4 regions of the Aminipila butyrica genome follow, and region 4 is predicted to be linked to each of the others. Evidence: riboswitches for the same ligand, from Rfam matches in the RefSeq annotation. Region 4 holds a riboswitch; each other region holds the start of a gene.
The links. Region 4 has a riboswitch for cobalamin ahead of Ami103574_RS10070 (S-layer homology domain-containing protein). Riboswitches for the same ligand answer to the same signal wherever they lie in the genome.
Positions count from the first base shown of each region.

Region 1: it holds a riboswitch for cobalamin, as region 4 does, so the genes downstream of both, Ami103574_RS12210 (RCC1 domain-containing protein) here and Ami103574_RS10070 (S-layer homology domain-containing protein) in region 4, are expected to answer to the same signal.
Region 2: it holds a riboswitch for cobalamin, as region 4 does, so the genes downstream of both, Ami103574_RS14450 (immunoglobulin-like domain-containing protein) here and Ami103574_RS10070 (S-layer homology domain-containing protein) in region 4, are expected to answer to the same signal.
Region 3: it holds a riboswitch for cobalamin, as region 4 does, so the genes downstream of both, Ami103574_RS05890 (sirohydrochlorin cobaltochelatase) here and Ami103574_RS10070 (S-layer homology domain-containing protein) in region 4, are expected to answer to the same signal.

Region 1 is NZ_CP048649.1:2,559,069-2,563,728, reverse strand. Features, by position in the region: gene Ami103574_RS12220 (isocitrate/isopropylmalate family dehydrogenase) at 1-230, opposite strand, end outside; gene Ami103574_RS12215 (aconitate hydratase) at 233-2,155, opposite strand; cobalamin riboswitch at 2,456-2,635, shown strand; gene Ami103574_RS12210 (RCC1 domain-containing protein) at 2,947-4,660, shown strand, end outside.
Region 2 is NZ_CP048649.1:3,067,487-3,072,146, forward strand. Features, by position in the region: gene Ami103574_RS14450 (immunoglobulin-like domain-containing protein) at 1-1,553, opposite strand, end outside; cobalamin riboswitch at 1,801-2,002, opposite strand; gene Ami103574_RS14455 (M28 family peptidase) at 2,231-4,660, opposite strand, start outside.
Region 3 is NZ_CP048649.1:1,206,459-1,211,118, reverse strand. Features, by position in the region: gene hemA (glutamyl-tRNA reductase) at 1-947, opposite strand, end outside; gene cobI (precorrin-2 C(20)-methyltransferase) at 996-1,691, opposite strand; gene Ami103574_RS05890 (sirohydrochlorin cobaltochelatase) at 1,918-2,742, opposite strand; cobalamin riboswitch at 2,883-3,070, opposite strand; gene Ami103574_RS05885 (hypothetical protein) at 3,207-3,374, opposite strand; gene Ami103574_RS05880 (heavy metal translocating P-type ATPase) at 3,371-4,660, opposite strand, start outside.
Region 4 is NZ_CP048649.1:2,123,292-2,127,951, forward strand. Features, by position in the region: gene Ami103574_RS10065 (DUF4430 domain-containing protein) at 1-645, opposite strand, end outside; gene Ami103574_RS10070 (S-layer homology domain-containing protein) at 658-2,340, opposite strand; cobalamin riboswitch at 2,455-2,672, opposite strand; gene Ami103574_RS10075 (homing endonuclease associated repeat-containing protein) at 2,802-3,887, opposite strand; gene Ami103574_RS10080 (DUF2284 domain-containing protein) at 3,925-4,515, opposite strand; gene Ami103574_RS10085 (sugar phosphate isomerase/epimerase family protein) at 4,520-4,660, opposite strand, start outside.

The sequences.
Region 1 (4,660 bases), 440 kb from region 4:
TGGATTTGGCGCAGCTCTATTTTACCGCTGACAATCTCTTCTTTGAGGAGAACTTCCAGTACGCGTTGCGCTTCTCGGACAATGACTGGTCCGATGCCGTCTCCATCAATAACGCCGATGACGATTTTATCCATGTGTTCAAAGTCGGCGAAGGCTTCGCCTTCTTTCATGCGTTCCACTCGAGCCAGCTGTTCTGTAATAATTTTCTCAAAATCCTGTATATATGTCATGGTTACGCTCCTTTAATGGAATTAATTTTTCCGCCGCAGAGAATCATCTGCATCTCTAATTCGGAGAAATGGGAAAGTGTACGGTATACCTTTCCTGTCTCTTGGTTTTTCACTAAAATAACCGCTTCCTGAACCTGCTTATCTGCCTGTTCAATGACCAGCTTTTGACCAATAGCCAGTTCGTCGTAGTCTGCTGGATTTTCAAAGACCAACGGCATGATGCCGCTATTGATCAAGTTAGAACGGTGAATACGAGCAAAGGATTTGGCCAGCACGAACTTAACACCCAAGTAAAGGGGAGCCAAGGCGGCATGTTCTCGGCTGCTTCCCTGACCGTAATTTTCACCGCCGATAATGGCGCAGCTTCCAGCCTCCTTGCAGCGAGCAGAAAACTGACTGTCAATCTTCTCAAAACAGTAGTTGGCTAAGTGGGGCACGTTGGACCGGTATGGCAGCAGTCGGGAGTCGGATGGCATAATATCGTCAGTGGTGATATTATTCCCCGCATGAAGAACGACGGTCGCTTCTACAGTGTGGCCTAAAGCGGTATTCCTCGGGAATGGCTTGATATTTGGTCCCATTTCTACCGGGGTATTCTCTTTATTGGTGCCTTCAGGATAGACGATAAACTGATCACTGAAGGTAAAATCTACGGATTCGATGGCTGGCAGGTCTCTGCCAGAGTTCATGCCATCGGTAAGCAGGCCGGTAATGGCAGAAATAGCCGCTGTCTCTGGACTGACTAGATACACATCGGCATCCAAGGTACCGCTTCGGCCCTTAAAGTTTCTATTGAAGGTTCGCAGGGACACTGCGCCGGATTTTGGCGACTGGCCCATGCCGATACAGGGTCCGCAAGCGTTTTCAATGATTCTGGCACCGGCATCAATCATGGCGGCTAAGGCTCCGTTTTGAGCCAGCTTCGATAAGATTTTGCTGGAACCCGGGGAAATAACCAGACTCACGTCCTGGTGTACCTTGTGGCCTTTCAGGATGGCAGCTACCTTCATCAGGTCTGTGTAGGACGCGTTGGTACAGCTGCCGATAGCTACCTGGTCGATTTTAATCGGTCCGATATGACGGATGGAATCTACGTTGTCTGGACTGTGAGGCATAGCAGCCAGCGGAGTCAGCTGAGACAAATCCACGGTAAGGGTTTCGTCGTAGATGGCATCTGGGTCCGCAGCCAGAGCAGTAAAGTCCTGGGGCCGGCCTTGTTCTGTCAGGTACTTCTGAGTATTCTCATCACTTGGGAAGATAGAGGTGGTAGCGCCTAATTCAGCACCCATGTTGGTGATGGTGGCCCGATCTGTAACGGACAGCGACTTGACGCCTTCGCCAGTGTATTCTACAACCTTGCCGACACCGCCCTTTACAGTCAGCTGCTGGAGTACATAGAGAATAACATCTTTAGCGGAAACCCAAGGGCGCAGGGAACCGGTCAGTTCTACCTGAATCACCTTTGGAACCGTTAAGCTATACGTACCCTTGGCCATGGCCATCGCTACGTCTAAACCGCCGGCGCCGATGGCAATCATGCCCAAGCCGCCGCCGGTAGGTGTGTGACTGTCGGAGCCTAACAGGGTTTTGCCTGGCTTGCCGTAATTTTCCAAGTGGAGCTGGTGACAGATGCCGTTGCCTGGCTTGGAGAACAGTACCCCATGACGCTGAGCGACACTTTTGATGAAGGCGTGGTCATCGGCGTTTTCAAAGCCTGTTTGCAGTGTATTGTGGTCGATATAGGCCACGGAAAGCTCCGTCTGAATCTTGTCCACGTTCATGGCTTCCAGCTGGAGATAGACCATGGTTCCGGTAGAATCCTGAGTTAAGGTCTGGTCCATTTTAATGGTTATTTCGCTTCCTGGGGTGAGGGTGCCCTCCAGCAGGTGCGCTTGTAGAATTTTATAGGTTAACGTATTGCCCATTTAAGTCCTCCTCTGATATGCGTGCAGGTGAAAAAGAGAACGATGTGCTGTTCTCCCTTCAACTTTTACAAATTCAAAACATTGTATATGTGTATACGATTATACAATTAATAGGGCTTGCTGTCAAGGTTTCCGTGGGGAAAATGGGAAGAAAAGGGCAAAAATATTATTATTATATTTTAACGTAAAATGTCGAATAATGAAAGAAAAAGGCAAAAAATGATAAAACCAAAGGCTTAATAGAAGGGGTATAATAGAATTAATTTAATCTAGCATTTATGTTCTGTATATTAAAAGTCTCGGTGATTTCACTCTGTGACTAGTAATAGGATAGCTAAGAGGGAAGCAGGTTTGAATCCTGCGCGGTACCGCCGCTGTATTCGAGGAGTCTATCAGAATAACCACTAAGAAATACTTGGGAAGGACTGATAAAGATGGTGATTCGTAAGCCAGAATACCTGCATAAAATGTGATGTAATCCGACGGATAATCGGCAATGCATGGAAGAGGCTTAGACAACATAAAGTGTGTGTTTGTTGTGTATCTTTTAATATTATACAGAAATACGGCTGTAGCAATTTCGCTACAGTTTTTTTGTGTGCAAAAAGATTATTTGAAGGAAAATGTATATTTCAAGTGTACAAAGGGGGGACAGATAAAAAATAGTAGGCAACGAATCTTTGATGAGAAGCCTTTTGAGGATATTACAAGAGAAAGGCTGTACTGTCAATGAAAAATCGTAACAATGATTATAAACAGGTTTTAATTATAATGATACAGGGGAGAAAAAAATGCATAAATGTAAAAAAGCTTTAATATTTATTGTAACTTTGTCACTTATTCTTTCAAATTTTCAATTTGGATTCGCAGACCAAAAGTTGATTTATGAAGATAAAGAAAATGCTAAACCAAAAACCAATTCTTTTGAAAGTAAAGAAGATATAAAAGCTGTAACTGTACTAAATAATAAATCACAATTAACTACAAATAGCTCTATTGAGTTATCTGATGACAGTGCTGATGGAAAATACTCATTAAAAGTAAGTGTTGGTAATGATAGAACGGCAAATTCATGTTATATAGATTTAATGACCTTTAACAGCAGCGAGGAGCTTATGGCTAACCAATTTGGTAAGATGAAGCTATATGTAAAACCCGCCCAAAATGCAAAAGAATTAACAGTTTTGATAGATGATAAAACAACAAGAAGCTTTAAGGTTGGGGATAGATTAAAAAGCGGACAGTGGAATGAGATTGAAATTGATCTTTCTTTACTTGATTCCTGGCATAATATTAATAATGTTAAGGCAATGATAAATCAAAACTCTGTATGGTATTTTGATAAAATAGAGCTTAAAAGGGAAAAGTCATTTGATTTAGAGCGTTTATCTCAGGCATCGTTTAAATCTGCCACAGCTGAGCAACATAATATACTTTATTACGGGCAATCAACACTAAACAATTCTATGGAACATGGAAAGCTCAGTGGCATTAAAATTAGTGAAGATACGAGGAATTCTTCTGAATCGGGAACTATTAAGCTAAAAGACGGCATTATAAGTAAGATTGCTGAAGATAGACTTAAAGCAAGTAAAGATGGACGATACCTATATTATATTAAGAGTAATGATGGGTTTTATAAATATGATAGACAGACGCAGGAAGAGATTCTAATAAGAAAGCCGGAAGTTAAGCTTGATGGCCCTTCACAAAGGGTAAACTCATTTGATGTTAATTCTGATACTCAAAATATTGTTTCAAATATTGTGGATGAATATACACCATGGGTAGAAGTTTCTAATGCAAATGGCAAGAGTTTGGGTTTGAAAAAAGATGGAACAGTTTGGGAATGGACACTTCGTTTTTTTCCTGATGTCCATTGCATATCTAAACAAATAGGAGGGTTAACTGGAGTAAAATCCATTTCTGCAGGACCGAATCATTGCTTGGCACTTAAAAAGGACGGAACTGTTTGGGCCTGGGGCAAGAACTTTCAGGGAGAATTGGGAAACGGAACAACGGTAGAGACAGAGACTCCGATACGCGTTTCTAATTTAACGGATGTTGTCTCAGTAAGTGCAGGGGATAATTTTAGTTGTGCGGTAAAGAAAGATGGAACCGTATGGATCTGGGGAAAATCAGATTTAAACGACATTCAAAAACTGCCAACACAAGTCCTTTCATTAAAAGATGATAACATTGTTTCTGTTTGTGCGTTTGCTTCTTATGGATTAGCCTTTGCTAATGACGGGTTTTATTTTATAAATGGTAAGAGTAAGGGCGTAAATTTATATAAGAAGAATGATATAGCCAGCCCTTTTCTAATCTCAAGGGGGAATAATCATTTGCTCGTTTTGGATAAACAAAAAAACGTATGGTCTTTTGGAGATAATTCAAAAGGCCAATTAGGAATTGAAACTACCAACAGCGGTATTGCACTTAATAAGATTACCAATCTAAGCAACATCATTTCAATAACAGCTGGATATGATACTAGCTATGCTA
Region 2 (4,660 bases), 940 kb from region 4:
GGTGTTCCCGGACTTGTAAGGGTCACAGTAATACCAGTAATCCCTTTCTTTTCTAAAAGGCGATTAACATAGGAAATTAGATTTGTATCAACTCCATTTTCAGGAACCAAAAGACTCATTGGAAGACTTTGTATTGCTGCCGCTACAGCTTCTGCATCAGCATTTCCGCTTTTAGCCGCTACTGTAAAGGCAAAAGCTTTTGTGTCCTCCACGCCGTTTTTAGATATAGTCGCCGTCAGGGTAACCTTTGTCTCCTTATTAGGTGGATTGAGCACACCACTATCAGAAAGAACAGCCGCCGTGTCAGAACTCCAAGAAATGAAAGTACCGTTTATACCTGTTAATGGAAGCGTAAGATTCTCTGTTACTGGCTCTGATGTATTTAGAGTTAGTGCTGCAACAGCTCCGGCTACGGCTTCTTCATCAGTCATCTCCGGAGGCACCTCAGATTGCTGCCACTGATGTACCGGATATTCCCCATCTACACCTACAAACTTAGCATCCTCAGGCGGATTGCTGCCATTAATTAAATCGACAAAATCACTAGATTGTATTTCGGCAGCACTTTTGGAAGCATTTGTTACAGGAACCGCATCGGCTTCAATATTTCCAATCCCTTTCTCCGCCGAGCTATCTAACCAGTAGCAGTCACTAACCGTGTCCTTCCCTGACGTAAAAAATCCAACTAAAGAGCCTACGTTGCCAGTTCCTATAATACGTCCCGTATTATAGCTGTTCTTTAAGGTAATACCATTATAGGTATACCCTAAAAGGCCTCCCGCAAATTTTGCTGCCGTGCTGATATCTCCGCTATTATAGCAGTAGCTCACCTCTGCATATTGGGCATACCCAATAATGCCGCCGGTCTGCTGTTTCCCTGACACCGAGCCTGCATTAAAAGACCCTGATATCTTAGCACTGGCTTTCGTACCACCTACCAGTCCGCCTACCGTGCCCCCGTCTGTAGCAATAATATCAGTATAATTGGCACAATTCACAATCTGACTGCCTGCACCGGCGCAGCCCACCAAGCCGCCCGTATAAGTTGCTCCGCTGGCTTGGGTGTAAATACTTCCTTCTACAGACAGATTTTTCACGGTGCCATTAGTTCCTAGGTTCCCAATAACCCCGAGATATTTACCATCATCTTTATAAGACTCCGGCCTAGTGTCGATACAAAGTCCACTTACAGTATGCCCCTGTCCGTCAAAGGTTCCTGTGTAAGCGTTGCTGCTGCTACCGATTGGCTTCCATTGGTTACTATCGTTTCCGTCTAGCTCAATATCGTCTTCAAGAACAGCACATGCTCCTGGCTTTGTACCAACCGTTTCTGCAAACCAAACCAGCTCCTCAGCGGTTCGGATAAGGTAAGGGCTCCCAGGTGATCCATCCCCTTCTGCTGGAGCACTGGCTGTACTGACAAGGATTTCACTGTCGTCATCTGCATAGGCATGTAACGTGCCGTATCCCGGCATAGAAAATCCTGTAAAAATCATGGCCAGAGTCAACAACAGAGCTAGAAATTTACTTGCTTTATTCGTTTCAAAAAACATTGCTTTTTCTTCTCCTTCTCTTATTTTTATCTATGTCATCGCTAATTGCGTTATTCTGATAAGAAGATAAAACCTTTATTCTTTTCCACGGTAAATCAAGGGCCTAGGCCATGCTGCTGACTGATTTTTCTGCATACAAAAAGACTGTAGTACCAACATACTACAGTCCGTTTTTCCTGCATATAAAAACAATGATGTATCGCACATGGATATATATCCCATAAGTATAACCGATTTCCCGCGGAATACTGCGCTTTCGCTTCATGCAGGTCTTCTGGCTCACGAATCCGTGCTTTTTCTAACCTTCCCAAGATTTTCTCAGTGGCATGACAGAAAAGCTTCTCGTTTACAGCGGCGGGACCGCGCAGGTCTTTCACCTGCTTCCCTCTTAGCCATTCCAATTCAACATTTAAGTGAATCAAAACGGAACATGAAACAATTATTAAATTATTGTCAAGTTCTTCACACATTGAAATACTATCACTAAGCGGACTTTGTGTCAATAGCACCGTTGTCGATTTATGTAGAATCTGCTTGTAAAACACCTCTTCAACTGCTACGAGTTGAAGAGGTATTTATAACCGAATCACTTAATCCCACAAAATAAGTATGCTCCGTGCTCCACGCAGTAATCCCGGTTTGCAGGTCATGCTCCGTGCCTTGTAAACGTCGTACGTTTAATCCATCAGACTGTCTAGCCGCTGGAACATAGCTGCAACTTCAGCCCTCGTGGCAGTTCCCTTCGGATCCAATTGACCGCTTGACTTGCCATTCATCAAACCGGTTCCAATCGCCCAGGTGACGGCCTCCTTTGCATAAGCGGAAATTTGTCCTTGATCATGGAAGGATGCCAGATTACCTTTTCCAGTTGTATCCAGCTTCTTATACCCTGCATATCGGTATAAAATAGAAGCAAGCTGCTCTCTGGTGATAGCCTTGCTTGGCTGGAATTGACCATTTTCATATCCGGTTACCAGACCATTGCCATTGGCCCAAGCGACTGGCTCACTGTACCACACGCCTCCTGCTACATCAGGAAAAGCTGCAGTACCTCCCGCTGGCTGTCCTTCCAGCCGGTAAAGCATGGTCACAATCATAGCTCGGTCGGTCTGCATATTCGGCCCGAAGGTCTGACTATCCATTCCCTTCATGATACCTTTTTGCAGCACATAGTCTACGGAAGCATGGAACCAGCTGGAAGCAGAAACGTCTTTAAACGTCCAGTTAGCCTTGTTCTCTGTGGATGTGTCTCCACTCTGCTTAAAAGTAGCTTTAATACTGTGTACAGCTGTCACACTATTAAATTTATAGGTACTTACCGCACCAACACTCTTCCCATCCACTGTTACATCCGCTATGACATATCCCTTGTCTGCTTTGATGGAAAAGTTCTGATTACTTCCCTTTGCTACACTGGCAGAGGCTGGACTAATAGTGCCGCCCTTTCCCGCAGATACCGTGATTTTGTAAGTTTGATTTGTACTAGTATTTTTACTGCCGCTTTTTCCACTGCTTTCGGCGTATCCGGTTATTTCAGTCAATGCTCCCGGCAAACTGTCATAGATGGCATTAGATAACAATCTGAACTGGTGGGTATTATGGGCCTTATTCGTAATGTGGCTGGCAAATGCAGTGATTTTCGCATTTCCTGCCTGATCCTGCATGATGTAGGTTTTACCCTTAACCTCTTGGTGGTTCGGCCACCAGCCTGCCACATAGAAGTCTGCCTGTTCACTGATAGTCCCCAGTACCTTGGCCGTAGCCGGTGCACTTTCAATCCAGGAACCTGTATTATTGTATAGAATGTCCTTCTCATTGTATCGACCGGTGATTACGCTGTCCGTATTCAGGTCTGCTCGCAGGACTCCTTCGTAATAGTCGTCAAAGCCACCCATCTTAAACCCTGGCAAGAGGCCGCTGTTTTGCAGCGCAGACATGCCATATGCGCCTACGGCCACATAGGAGGTCCCGCCCTGGATGGCCTGCTTCATATCTGAAGTCATGCTGTAGCTGCTGTCATCAGCAATAACGTCAGCTCCCCCATAAGTATCCTCCGGCAGAAGTTGGAATCCAAGGCCCTGAAGCACATAGCGCATTTCGTCACCTACAGCCGCTATATTCGACTGCCTCAGAGATTTTACAGATGCCTTTCCCTTAAATGGAGACAATTCCAAGAAGTATTTATCCTTGATAGCCTCCACATCTTTCTTATCTACAATAAAGTCTCCCTTGTTAAAACCCTCCCCTGCGGAATAAGTCATGGCTACGGGAAGATTGTTTTTCAACAATTCATTAACCGCCTTTACGGCATCATTATTCGTATTTTTAATTACCAGCTGCACAGTCCCCGATGGAATCGCCATAGCTGGCACTCTTACCTGTTCTACTGCAACAGTCTTGCCCTCAAAGGCTCCCGCTGTGCGCACCTCATATTTATCGAATCCCCTCAGCTGCGGGAAGCACATAGTCACTTCCGCATACATAGCAGCAAAGTCAGAGAAATCGGATCCGTCGTATAGTACGCAGTTGGCCAGACCTCGCTTAGCCTGGTGCATAGATACCAAAAAACTTCCTGCCGGATAAGTCGTCGAACCGATTTGCACGGCCTCGGAGGTCTTCTCCACCCGTATTCCATTATTTATGAGGAACTCGGCCATTTCATAGGCTGCCAATGGATTCTTCTGTAACTCTCCTGAAACCGGGAGCACATAATATTCTGGGAAGAAATTATTATTTTGTTCTCTCTGCCTTCCGACAGCCTCCCCAGCAGCATTAATCAGCCAGCTGTCTACTTTAGGCGAATCTTCATTCTCTACACCTCGTCGGTAGATTTCCAGCTGGTTGCTAAATAACTGCTTTCTGTTTTCTAAAGCATAGTTCAAGGAACCCAGGCCTGCATATAGAAAGGCGTTATTAGATTCCTGATTCAACTCTGGCACCTCTATGGTGTGCCCCAGTGCTCCGTGCATCTGTGCTAATACCGCCGCATACATAGGTGCCCCATCATCCCAACCATCTTTGTAATCATCTAATGGAATGATGTAGTGGTCATATTTAGTGTTGGCAATGCCGGATTTCCCCATGGCGTTAGCATGTGGAATGGCCCC
Region 3 (4,660 bases), 920 kb from region 4:
TTCACATACGGCAGATTGGCAATCTCCGGGTCAATATCTCGCGGCACCGCCAAGTCGAATACATAATATTTATTACGTAAATCTTCTCGGCTGCCTGCTTCCCGCTTCTGCCCTTCTGAATCAAGCCTATAGGGATGCCGAAATACGTCATCCACGTCTCTCCACATAAGGGTATAATGGGGACTCAAGGTGGCACTGATAATGACCTGTTTTCCCTGGAGTGCCTGAATGCGCTGGTCGTAAGGCACCATCTGACAGCCTTCCGGCACAATGGATTCCTGCTCATCCTGCCCGTGTATTTTTTTTCTCAAGGTCATGGAAACCGCAGCGCCGCAGCCCACCAGCGAGTTGGCTACCAGCTTGCCCATCTGCCCGTTTCCAATGATCAGACAGGGCACCCCTTTCAGGTCCCCCAGCTGCTGTCGCAGGATGGCTATCGTGTTGCTGGCTGCCGAACGGTTCACCGTACTTAGCCGAACTTCTGTCTTTACTCGCTTTCCTGCGGCCAAAGCTGTCTGAAAAATCTTTTCCAGCGCCATACTCCCGCAACCACAGGCTCTAGACATTTGTAAAGCTTCCCGTACCTGAGAGATAATCTGGTCTTCGCCAAATATTTTTGAATCAAAGCCGCAAACCAGCCGCAGCAGATGATCCACTGCCTGGCGGTCCTCCCGCTCCACAAAAAACTTTTCATATTGGCTTCCGTCAATCTTCTTAATCTGACAGAGCATCTCCCAAGGACGGACTGCCGCCCCTTTGCCGTTATCGCACTGACTAATCCAAAGCTCTGTCCGGTTACAGGTGGAAAGGAGAATACACCCCTTTAAATGAAACCGTTTCTTTATTTCCTGAACCGCCTCTTTGGCTCCGGCCTTCGTAAAAGAAAAGGCTTCCCTATAATCCAGAGAAGCTTTGCTGTGGTCAATGCCTACCATTCTAATGTGCATGATTTCGCCTTTCAAAACTCAACTGTTTACACGCGCTACCTTTCATGGTCAATTCTTCTGGTCCCGCAAAATCAGCACGGAGAAGTAACTCGCTTCCTCATCAATCTCGTCGATATTCTGGAATACCCGCTCCCCCTCCATACCGCAGCGTTCTACCATCTTCACCGAAGGGGGATTGTCCATGGTGCGGATATATTCTTTCAACTTGCCGATGGATTTGCCACTCTTCATGAGTACCTTGGTGCCAGTCATATGCAAGGCCTCTTCCGTACCCGCATAGGATGCCGGAATCACGTGGAGTGCTTCCTCAGCCTCAGTCAGGCTGTCATTGAGCCGGGCAGAGACAGCACAGAAAGATGGAATACCAGGAACAATTTCTGTCTCATAACCGGCATCCCGCACTCGGTTGTGCACGTAGGTATAGGTGGAATAGATGGTAGGATCCCCCAGTGTCAAAAAGGCAACATTCTTTCCGGCATCCAGCCAGGCCTTCACCTGCTCTGCTGCGGCATCATGACTGGCGGCTAGCTTGGCCTTGTCTCTGGTCATGGGCATATCCAGCTCCACAATCTCTTTTTTATCCAGGTCTGCTATAGCACCCTTTGCGATCGTATATGCCACATTAACACTCTGTCCGGACTTAGGGATAGCCACAATATCGCTCTCCCTGATGATTCTCACCGCTTTTAAAGTCATCAGCTCTGGGTCTCCAGGGCCTACGCCTAATCCATATAACTTTGCCATCTCATTCCTCCGTCTTCTCTTTATTTGTATTTCTGCATCTTATGCTTTTGTTTCTGCCACATTACACTACACTTCAACATATATCGTCTATTTTCGATTTGCAATATATAGGCGTTTTTCTTGCCCGCCCATGAAAGGGCTGTGTTGAAAACCAGTTCCGACACAATCTGACCAATCCTGCATTTTTCAACAGCAATCGTCCATTTACAATCTACGATTTTATCCTTTACTCCATCTCTTGTCCTAATGGCTCACAAGTTGAAGCATGATCTAAATAGAGTTGTTGGATGCCTGGGAATTCACCAATCCCCCGTAGAATACAGGAAACGTCATACCCTGCCTGCTGAAAAATAATCTTCCAAGAATCTTCTTCTTCTCCAGCCATATCGTTAACGGCATGGTCTCCTGCTACCACCATAAACGGCATGAGCACTACTTGCTGCGGCCCATAAAGCCGTACCAGCTCCAGCACCCGCTCCACATCGGGATAGCCTTCTACCGTGCCTACAAATACATTGCCGTAGCCCAGCGATTTAAAACGGTAATCCAGCGCAGCATAAGCCGCGTCACAGAAATGCCCGGTTCCATGTCCCATCAGCACCAGCGCCGTATTTTCTGCCTGCTGTCCCCCTGAGGTTCCGTCTAATTCTGGCACCTCAGCCATGATAGCCCGACAGACCAGATCGTAATCCTCTGACGAAGTCAGCAGCGCTCGTCCAACGGCGATGGTCTCAAACTGTTCGATAAAGGGTTCAATTTGCCCCATCATTTTCTCGTATTCATCCCCGTTTATGATGTGGGTTGGCTGAATCAGCACATCTGTAAAGCCATCGGCAGCTAACCGCTCCAGGGCTTCGGTCACGTTATCCACGTGAAGCTGATCCCGCTTTTTCAGCACCCGCATGATGATGCTGCTGGTAAAGGCCCGTCTGAGCTCTCGGTTGGGATAAGCCTTGCTTATAACCCGCTCAATCTGGCCGATGGTCTTCTCTCTGGTCTCCTGGTGACTGGTGCCAAAACTTACTACTAATAATGCTTCTTTCTTACTCATTAACTTTCAATTCCTCTCAAAAAAATAGCCGTTCTGGAAAAGCAGAACAGCGTAATATGGGAGCACAAAAAAATCCCCCTATTACACTCATTCATCTTCCGTAAAAAAGTGTAATTTCTGCCTCATTCCACAAAAAATGAGCAGATCCCATATCCTAGGCAGGTCTTCTGACTCTGGCGTCTACATTGCACTTCCCTTCCCATTTTTACATAGTGGCTTTATTTAAGTACAACTCGTCCATCACAGCGGCGTGACCGCGCGGGCTTTTACCCAACTTCCCTATTCTCCCGGCAGGAATCACCGGGCACCTATAGATATATCAATTATTCAATCTATTGTACCATTAAAATAGGGGGTCGGACAACCCCCTAAATGTATTCAGCCTTCTCACATGCCTAAGCCAAAGAAATCGGTTCCTCTTTCAGCTGCTGCATATGGGTATGAATAAACTTGCATATTATAGCTTAAACGACCATTTTTAATAAGAACCCCAGAAGGACTGCTGCACCGACCCCCGAGGTGATCAAATAAATTTTTCTAGATTCTTGGTCATTCTTCTCTTTGATAAAATAATAAATACCTGCGCCTAGAATCATTATGCCTATAATTAATCCGATAATATTAAAAATCATTTTCTTTTCCTCCATTTTAACAGCAATGCTGAATTTACAATGACGATTATAGAGCCTGCATTATGTACCAAAGCCCCTATTACGGGATTTAGGATGCCTGGAATAGCTAAAGCAATAGCAAGAAAGTTAAGTCCCAGCGAAAAAGCCAAATTATATCTAATCGTCGTCATCATACGCCTAGATAAAGCTAATAGGTGCGGCAACTCTTTTACTTCATCATCAACCAGGACAATATCTGCGGCATCAACGGCAATATCGCTGCCGACACCACCCATGGCAATGCCGACAGTTGCTTTTTTCAAAGCCGGCGCATCATTGACACCGTCACCAATCATACAAATGGCTTCTCCCTTACCCTGGTAAATGCCAATCCATTTTAATTTGTCTTCCGGCAAACAGTTTGCGTGAACTTCATGAATGCCTAGTTCATTGGCAATGGTTGCCGATGTGTTTTCATTATCTCCTGTCAGCAATACTGGCCGTACATCCATCGCCTGCAACTGTTCAATCAGTTGAACGCCTTCCGCTCGGATGGTATCCGATAAAACAATAAAGCCTGCAAGAACCCGGTCAATGGTGATGTAAATAACGGTATGCCCTTGTAAAAAGTGTTGCTCGGCTTTCTTTTCAACGTCATCAGAAAGTGTCACACCATTTTGAGCAAGCATTCGAGCATTTCCTGCAAGGATTCTATTGTCGTGAACCACAACAGATATGCCCTCTCCCGGTATCATTTGAAATTGCTGTGCAGGAGAAAGCGCCGTCCCAATCTCTTTCTTGTGGCAGCGAACGATTGCCTTCCCCAGCGGATGCTCCGACAATTGCTCCGCAGCAGCTGCAAGGGTGTAAAACTCCTTTTCCGAAAACTGCGGTAAAATACTTTTTACTTCTATCACATTCAGCTTGCCATACGTCAGCGTTCCGGTTTTATCGAATGCCAGCTTGCTAACCTTAGCAAGGCGCTCTAAGGCATCCCCCTCTCGGACGAGAAATCCATGTGTTGTGGCATTGCCAATGGCCGCCATAATAGCTGTCGGAGTAGCAAGCACTAACGCACACGGACAAAATACAACCAGAATGGTAACCGCACGGATTATCTCACCGGAAAGGAACCAGGTGAGGGCGGCTGCCCCAAGGGCAATCACTACAATCCAAGTGGCCCATCGATCTGCAATGCCGACGATTTTCGCTTTTCCTGCATCCACAGACTGAACCAATTTAATCATGCGCTGAATGGAACTGTTTTCGCAGGCTCTGGCCGCTTTCATTTCAAATGCACCAAATTG
Region 4 (4,660 bases):
TTTCATTTCTCGCTGGAGCACGTTGAAAACACTTTCCCCTTCGTAAAAGGTTACTGTAGCCGTAGCCAGAATAGCCCCGCTGGTAGGGACCAGCTCTACCTTCTCCGGATCCAGCGCCGATATATTGTCTAAGATGGTATCACAGCGAACAGAAAGGGTACAGGTGAGTTTCTTATCTGAAATCACCGTATTTTGTGGCTCCACAGGCACCGGTTTTCCCTCTGGCACTGGTTCAGTGAGATATTTGTCCTTTCCTGTTTCCGGATCTAAGCTCATCCCTTTAGACTGAGAGTAGTCCGAAGATCCTTTTTTGACTCCTGCGGAAGAGGCATCACTGCCCATGCTCTGGGCCAGAGCCACCTTCTGTGCAGCAGTCATCGTTCCCTTTTCTTGGCCGTCTGCACTGCTCTTGCCACTACCGTCTTTTGCCTCAGAATCTTTAGGGTTTTCGACCACAGCTCCCCCAGTGGCTGTCAGGAAATCTTCCTGAGAAGAGACCGCTGCCACCGCTGAGTCGGTCACCGAATTTGTTGCTGACAGGGGGGTACTATCCTTTACTGCATAGCCGCCCCCTGCCACATAGGTGATCACCAATGCCCCGCAGATAACACCTGCGGCGATCAGCTTACCCTTTGTGAGTTTCATGACTGACCTCCTTTACATCAACTTTGCAGCGGTGAGCATCTGAAACAACATCTCAGCAACCTCACAGCGCTTAATCGCGTTCTTTGGCAGAATATCCATCTTCTCCTGAGAGAGAATGCCCGCATCATAACAGAAAGCCATGCTGGATTTAGCCCATTCTGCTACGGTAACGTAGTCTGTAAACTGCGCCAGCGTATCTTGCACAGTCGCTGCATCCATGTTCTTACTTATGCCTGCCAGCTTGGCTGCCCGCTCTACCATGACAGCCGCTTCCTGCTTGGTAATAGTTCCGCTTGGTGAGAATGTGTCCTCAGAGGTACCCTTGACGATGCCATACTGGTAAGCAGTTCCCACATAAGGAGCATACCATGAGGTGGAATCTACGTCAGAGAAATTATTGCCGCTCTTTGGCTCTAAACCCAGTGCTTTAACAACAATAGTAGAAAATTCAGCTCTGGTCATGGTGTCGTTAGGCATGAACTTATCATCTGTTTTGCCATTGATAATAGCTCTGGCACTGAGTGCTTCCATCGCCGACTGGTTCTTGTGGCCAGCTATATCCGAAAAGGTCTTGCCTGGCAGTGTTACGTTTTGCTTCTTCACGTCAGCCTGTTTATTCGCCAGGCCCTGTCCGGTGGTTTCTGCATTAGTCTCTCCGGTGGTAGAAGCCGGGGATGAAGCATCGCTCATGCGATAAAGGCTATTCTTCCCTTGCTGAGCTCGGCCTACAGCAACTAGACCGTAAAATCCCTGTTCTGCTGCCATTTGGTTGCTGCCGCTGCCATCTGCTGTGTGCAGAAAACCCTTGCCCTTCTGATAGAACGTTAATAGATTATCTACAGCCGTGTGTCCATTTTTCACAAATCGGCTGTCATCTTGGGCAATTCCTAATTCGCACAAAGCGACAACAACCTGTACACAGCTTTCGGAGTTCGCCGTGCCCCAGCTGGAAAACCCGCCATCACTTCGCTGCATGGCAGACAGGCATTTCAGGGCCTCTTGGGTTACCTCCTTGACCTTAGGCTGATCCTGATACTTGGCTAAAGCCTGGAGCGCCATGCCCGTAATGTCTGGATCAGATCCTTCACTTTCGGCTGTAGCACCATCTGCGCCGCCGAAGAGTGAAAAGCCGCCGTCAGACAGCTGACGGGATAAAATCTCATCAATATACATCTGTCTGGTGGCCTGAGTAGCCGCCGCCTTGTTTTCCGGCATTGGATAATTTCCACTGTCCAAAGCGATTAAGGCCCAAATAGGGCCATTGATGCCTTGCCAAATAGTCTTGTCGAAATCCCCCAGGGGAGTCAACAGATTGTAACCTCCTACGTTAGTGGGATCTGCCCCAATGGCAGAAAGAGCCACGGTCACTCGGGAATATTCGGTATACTTCTTGTCGTGGAGTACGCCCTTACAGGCTTTCACGTAGTCCACCACCCTGTTGTAATAGTCCTTGTAATATGTATCCGGCACATCATAGCCGCTTCTGGCCAATCCCAGCACAGCCCACTCTCCACCGATAGAACTCACCTGAGGCTCTTTCACTGTCTTATACATGTAGGCTGCCGTGTCATTCATTGCCGCCTGTACCGTCTGGGCATCTGCCGCAAAAACCGGTAGGCTGCCAAAAATCATGGCCACCGCCAAGATTAGGGTAATCAGCAGACTTGTTCTTCTCATCTGTTGCTCTCTTTTCATTCTTTTTTCTCCTTCCTTTTCTCATGCACACAAAAAAAGCTGTGACAATTTAACCTTGTCACAGCCGTATTTCTGTACTGATCATAACTCCTTTGTTCCCATAATCCGTGGGACAAAAAAACAAACATTTGCGAAGATATTCTGACTTACACTTCCAGGACCTTTCAATCCATCACTCCTGTTTGCCTTCCCGATTTTCATCAGTGGCTGACTTGGTCCAAACACGAGTTCCATGTTTACAGCGGCGGTACCGTTTGAGACTTGCACTCAATTCCCTATTACATCCTTCTGCTTTAGCCAGCAGAAAGAAAACACAAAAGCATTCCTATTCAATTGGATGAGATTAAAAAAACCTCATTTCTTATCAAATATTGTATCATCAAAGCTGCTTTTTGTAAATAGGGCCGCTCCTGCAAAATTTTGCGTCCGAGCCTGTAATTTCTTGCTCTAGGCCGATGAATCTAAAGACCTTGATACTGAGCACTATGCTTCTGCTGAAACTTCCGGGTCCGCCGATTAGCTTTCTCAATCTCTTTTTCCTGCACCTTGTCCACTGGTTCCATGCCAATCTGATAGAGAATATTTCTATAGTTGGCACAGCGAGCCATCAGGTTTTTCCATACCTCCTTTGGGATTTCCGATTTAATAGGGGGTCTGCGAAGGCTGACTGCCTGCCTGCGAAGCAGGTTCAACTGACGGACAGTCTCTTTATCTGGGTTGACCAGCTTAAACAAGCTGTCCTCCAGCATTTCACTATGTTTAATCTGTCGGCTCCTTCGTCCATCCAGAAAGGTGGACTGAAAAGGGCACAGCTTTTGGATGGGTTCCATATGTATCTGATAAAGGATATTTCTCCAGGTACCACAGCGCTTTTTCAACCTGCTGCGGACCTCTGGAGAAATTTCCATGCGCATAGGCGGTCTGCCTAATCGATTGGCGGTGTCATAAATAGACTCCAGCAGCTCCCACTCCTCTGGTAATAAATCACAAACCTTATAAACCGGTTCCTGGCTTTTCCAGTTATTATCAATGCCCGCCGCTTCCAGAAGCTGAGCCCAGGTGTCGTATTTAAATCGAAACAATTCTGCGGCCTCCGACATTTCATGCATGTGAGGAGGTCTGCCCAAATCGTTGGCCAGTTGCCGAAGGTGCTCCAGCATTTCCTCTTCTTGCTGGCGTTTCATGGTCACCTTCTCATAGGAGTCCCCATCTTTGCCCGCCTTTTTGGAAAGGCCTGCGGCAATCAAGGCTTTGGGCCAGTTGCCAAAACGCTTTTTTATGTAGATTCGATAAATCCAATACAGTTCTTTTTGTGCCGGGACATGGCCCAACTCCTTGGTTTTTTGGATTAAGACTTGGCATAGCGCTTCGTCAGAAAAACTGGAATAAACAATTCGGCCCCTTCCTGCGCTGATCTGCGAATATTCAAAAATTCGCTCAGCCTTTGGCCCTTCCTTATCGTGCTCCAGCTTTCCCGAAGCGATAGCCTGGGAAACAATCTTCTGAAACTCCTCTATGTATTGTGCTGCTATGCTCTCCTTCTGCATGTCTGTGTTCCCTTCTTTCTTTTGTGTCTTATTCCCCTTATTTTTTCAGCAAGCCGCAAACCAGCACAAAATAAGAGGGCAGCTTGTCCGGCTCCAGCCATTCCAAGTCCACGCCCAGCAGCTTGCTGCACGTGCGTCCCACATCGCCCCCCAGAGCCTCAATGCTGTACCGCAGCTTATGATAATAGCGGCAGCTTTCTTTGGCACTGCCTTCGGGACAGACACTGCGAGTGCAGCTGTGGGTCTCCATCAGGCGATCTCCGCAGAGAGAACAGCTTCCCGCCGACAGGCTGACACTGTCAACAAGCTTTTCTTCCATCTCATAGAGTTCTTCCGACAGGATCTTTTTCTCTGCCGCAAGGATATCATACATCTCCTCTTTAGCCGCCTCCTTGGACAACTGCTGCTGATCCTGCTGGTCAAAAACGATCTTTCTTCCCAAGAGTACTATCCGCTGAAACTGATTCCAATACCCCATCGGGTCAAAATCGAAGGGCGGGCAGGTCCACTTTTGGCCATAGCTGCTGCATTGCTTACAGTATTCCAAGAATTCCTCCACGTTGACGTACTCTTTCACATATTTTGAGACTTCCATCTCGGTGCTGATGTGCTCCGTCTTATAGTTCATGTTTTTATCCTTTCCACCCCAAAGCCTCCGTTTGAATCTTCAGGACTCTTTCCTTGTCAGCTCTGCCGGAAGACGCCAGCTCATGAACCAGATATTCTGGAGCAATTCGCTCTATGAGACTCTGGATGCCCGGATGTGTAACGGG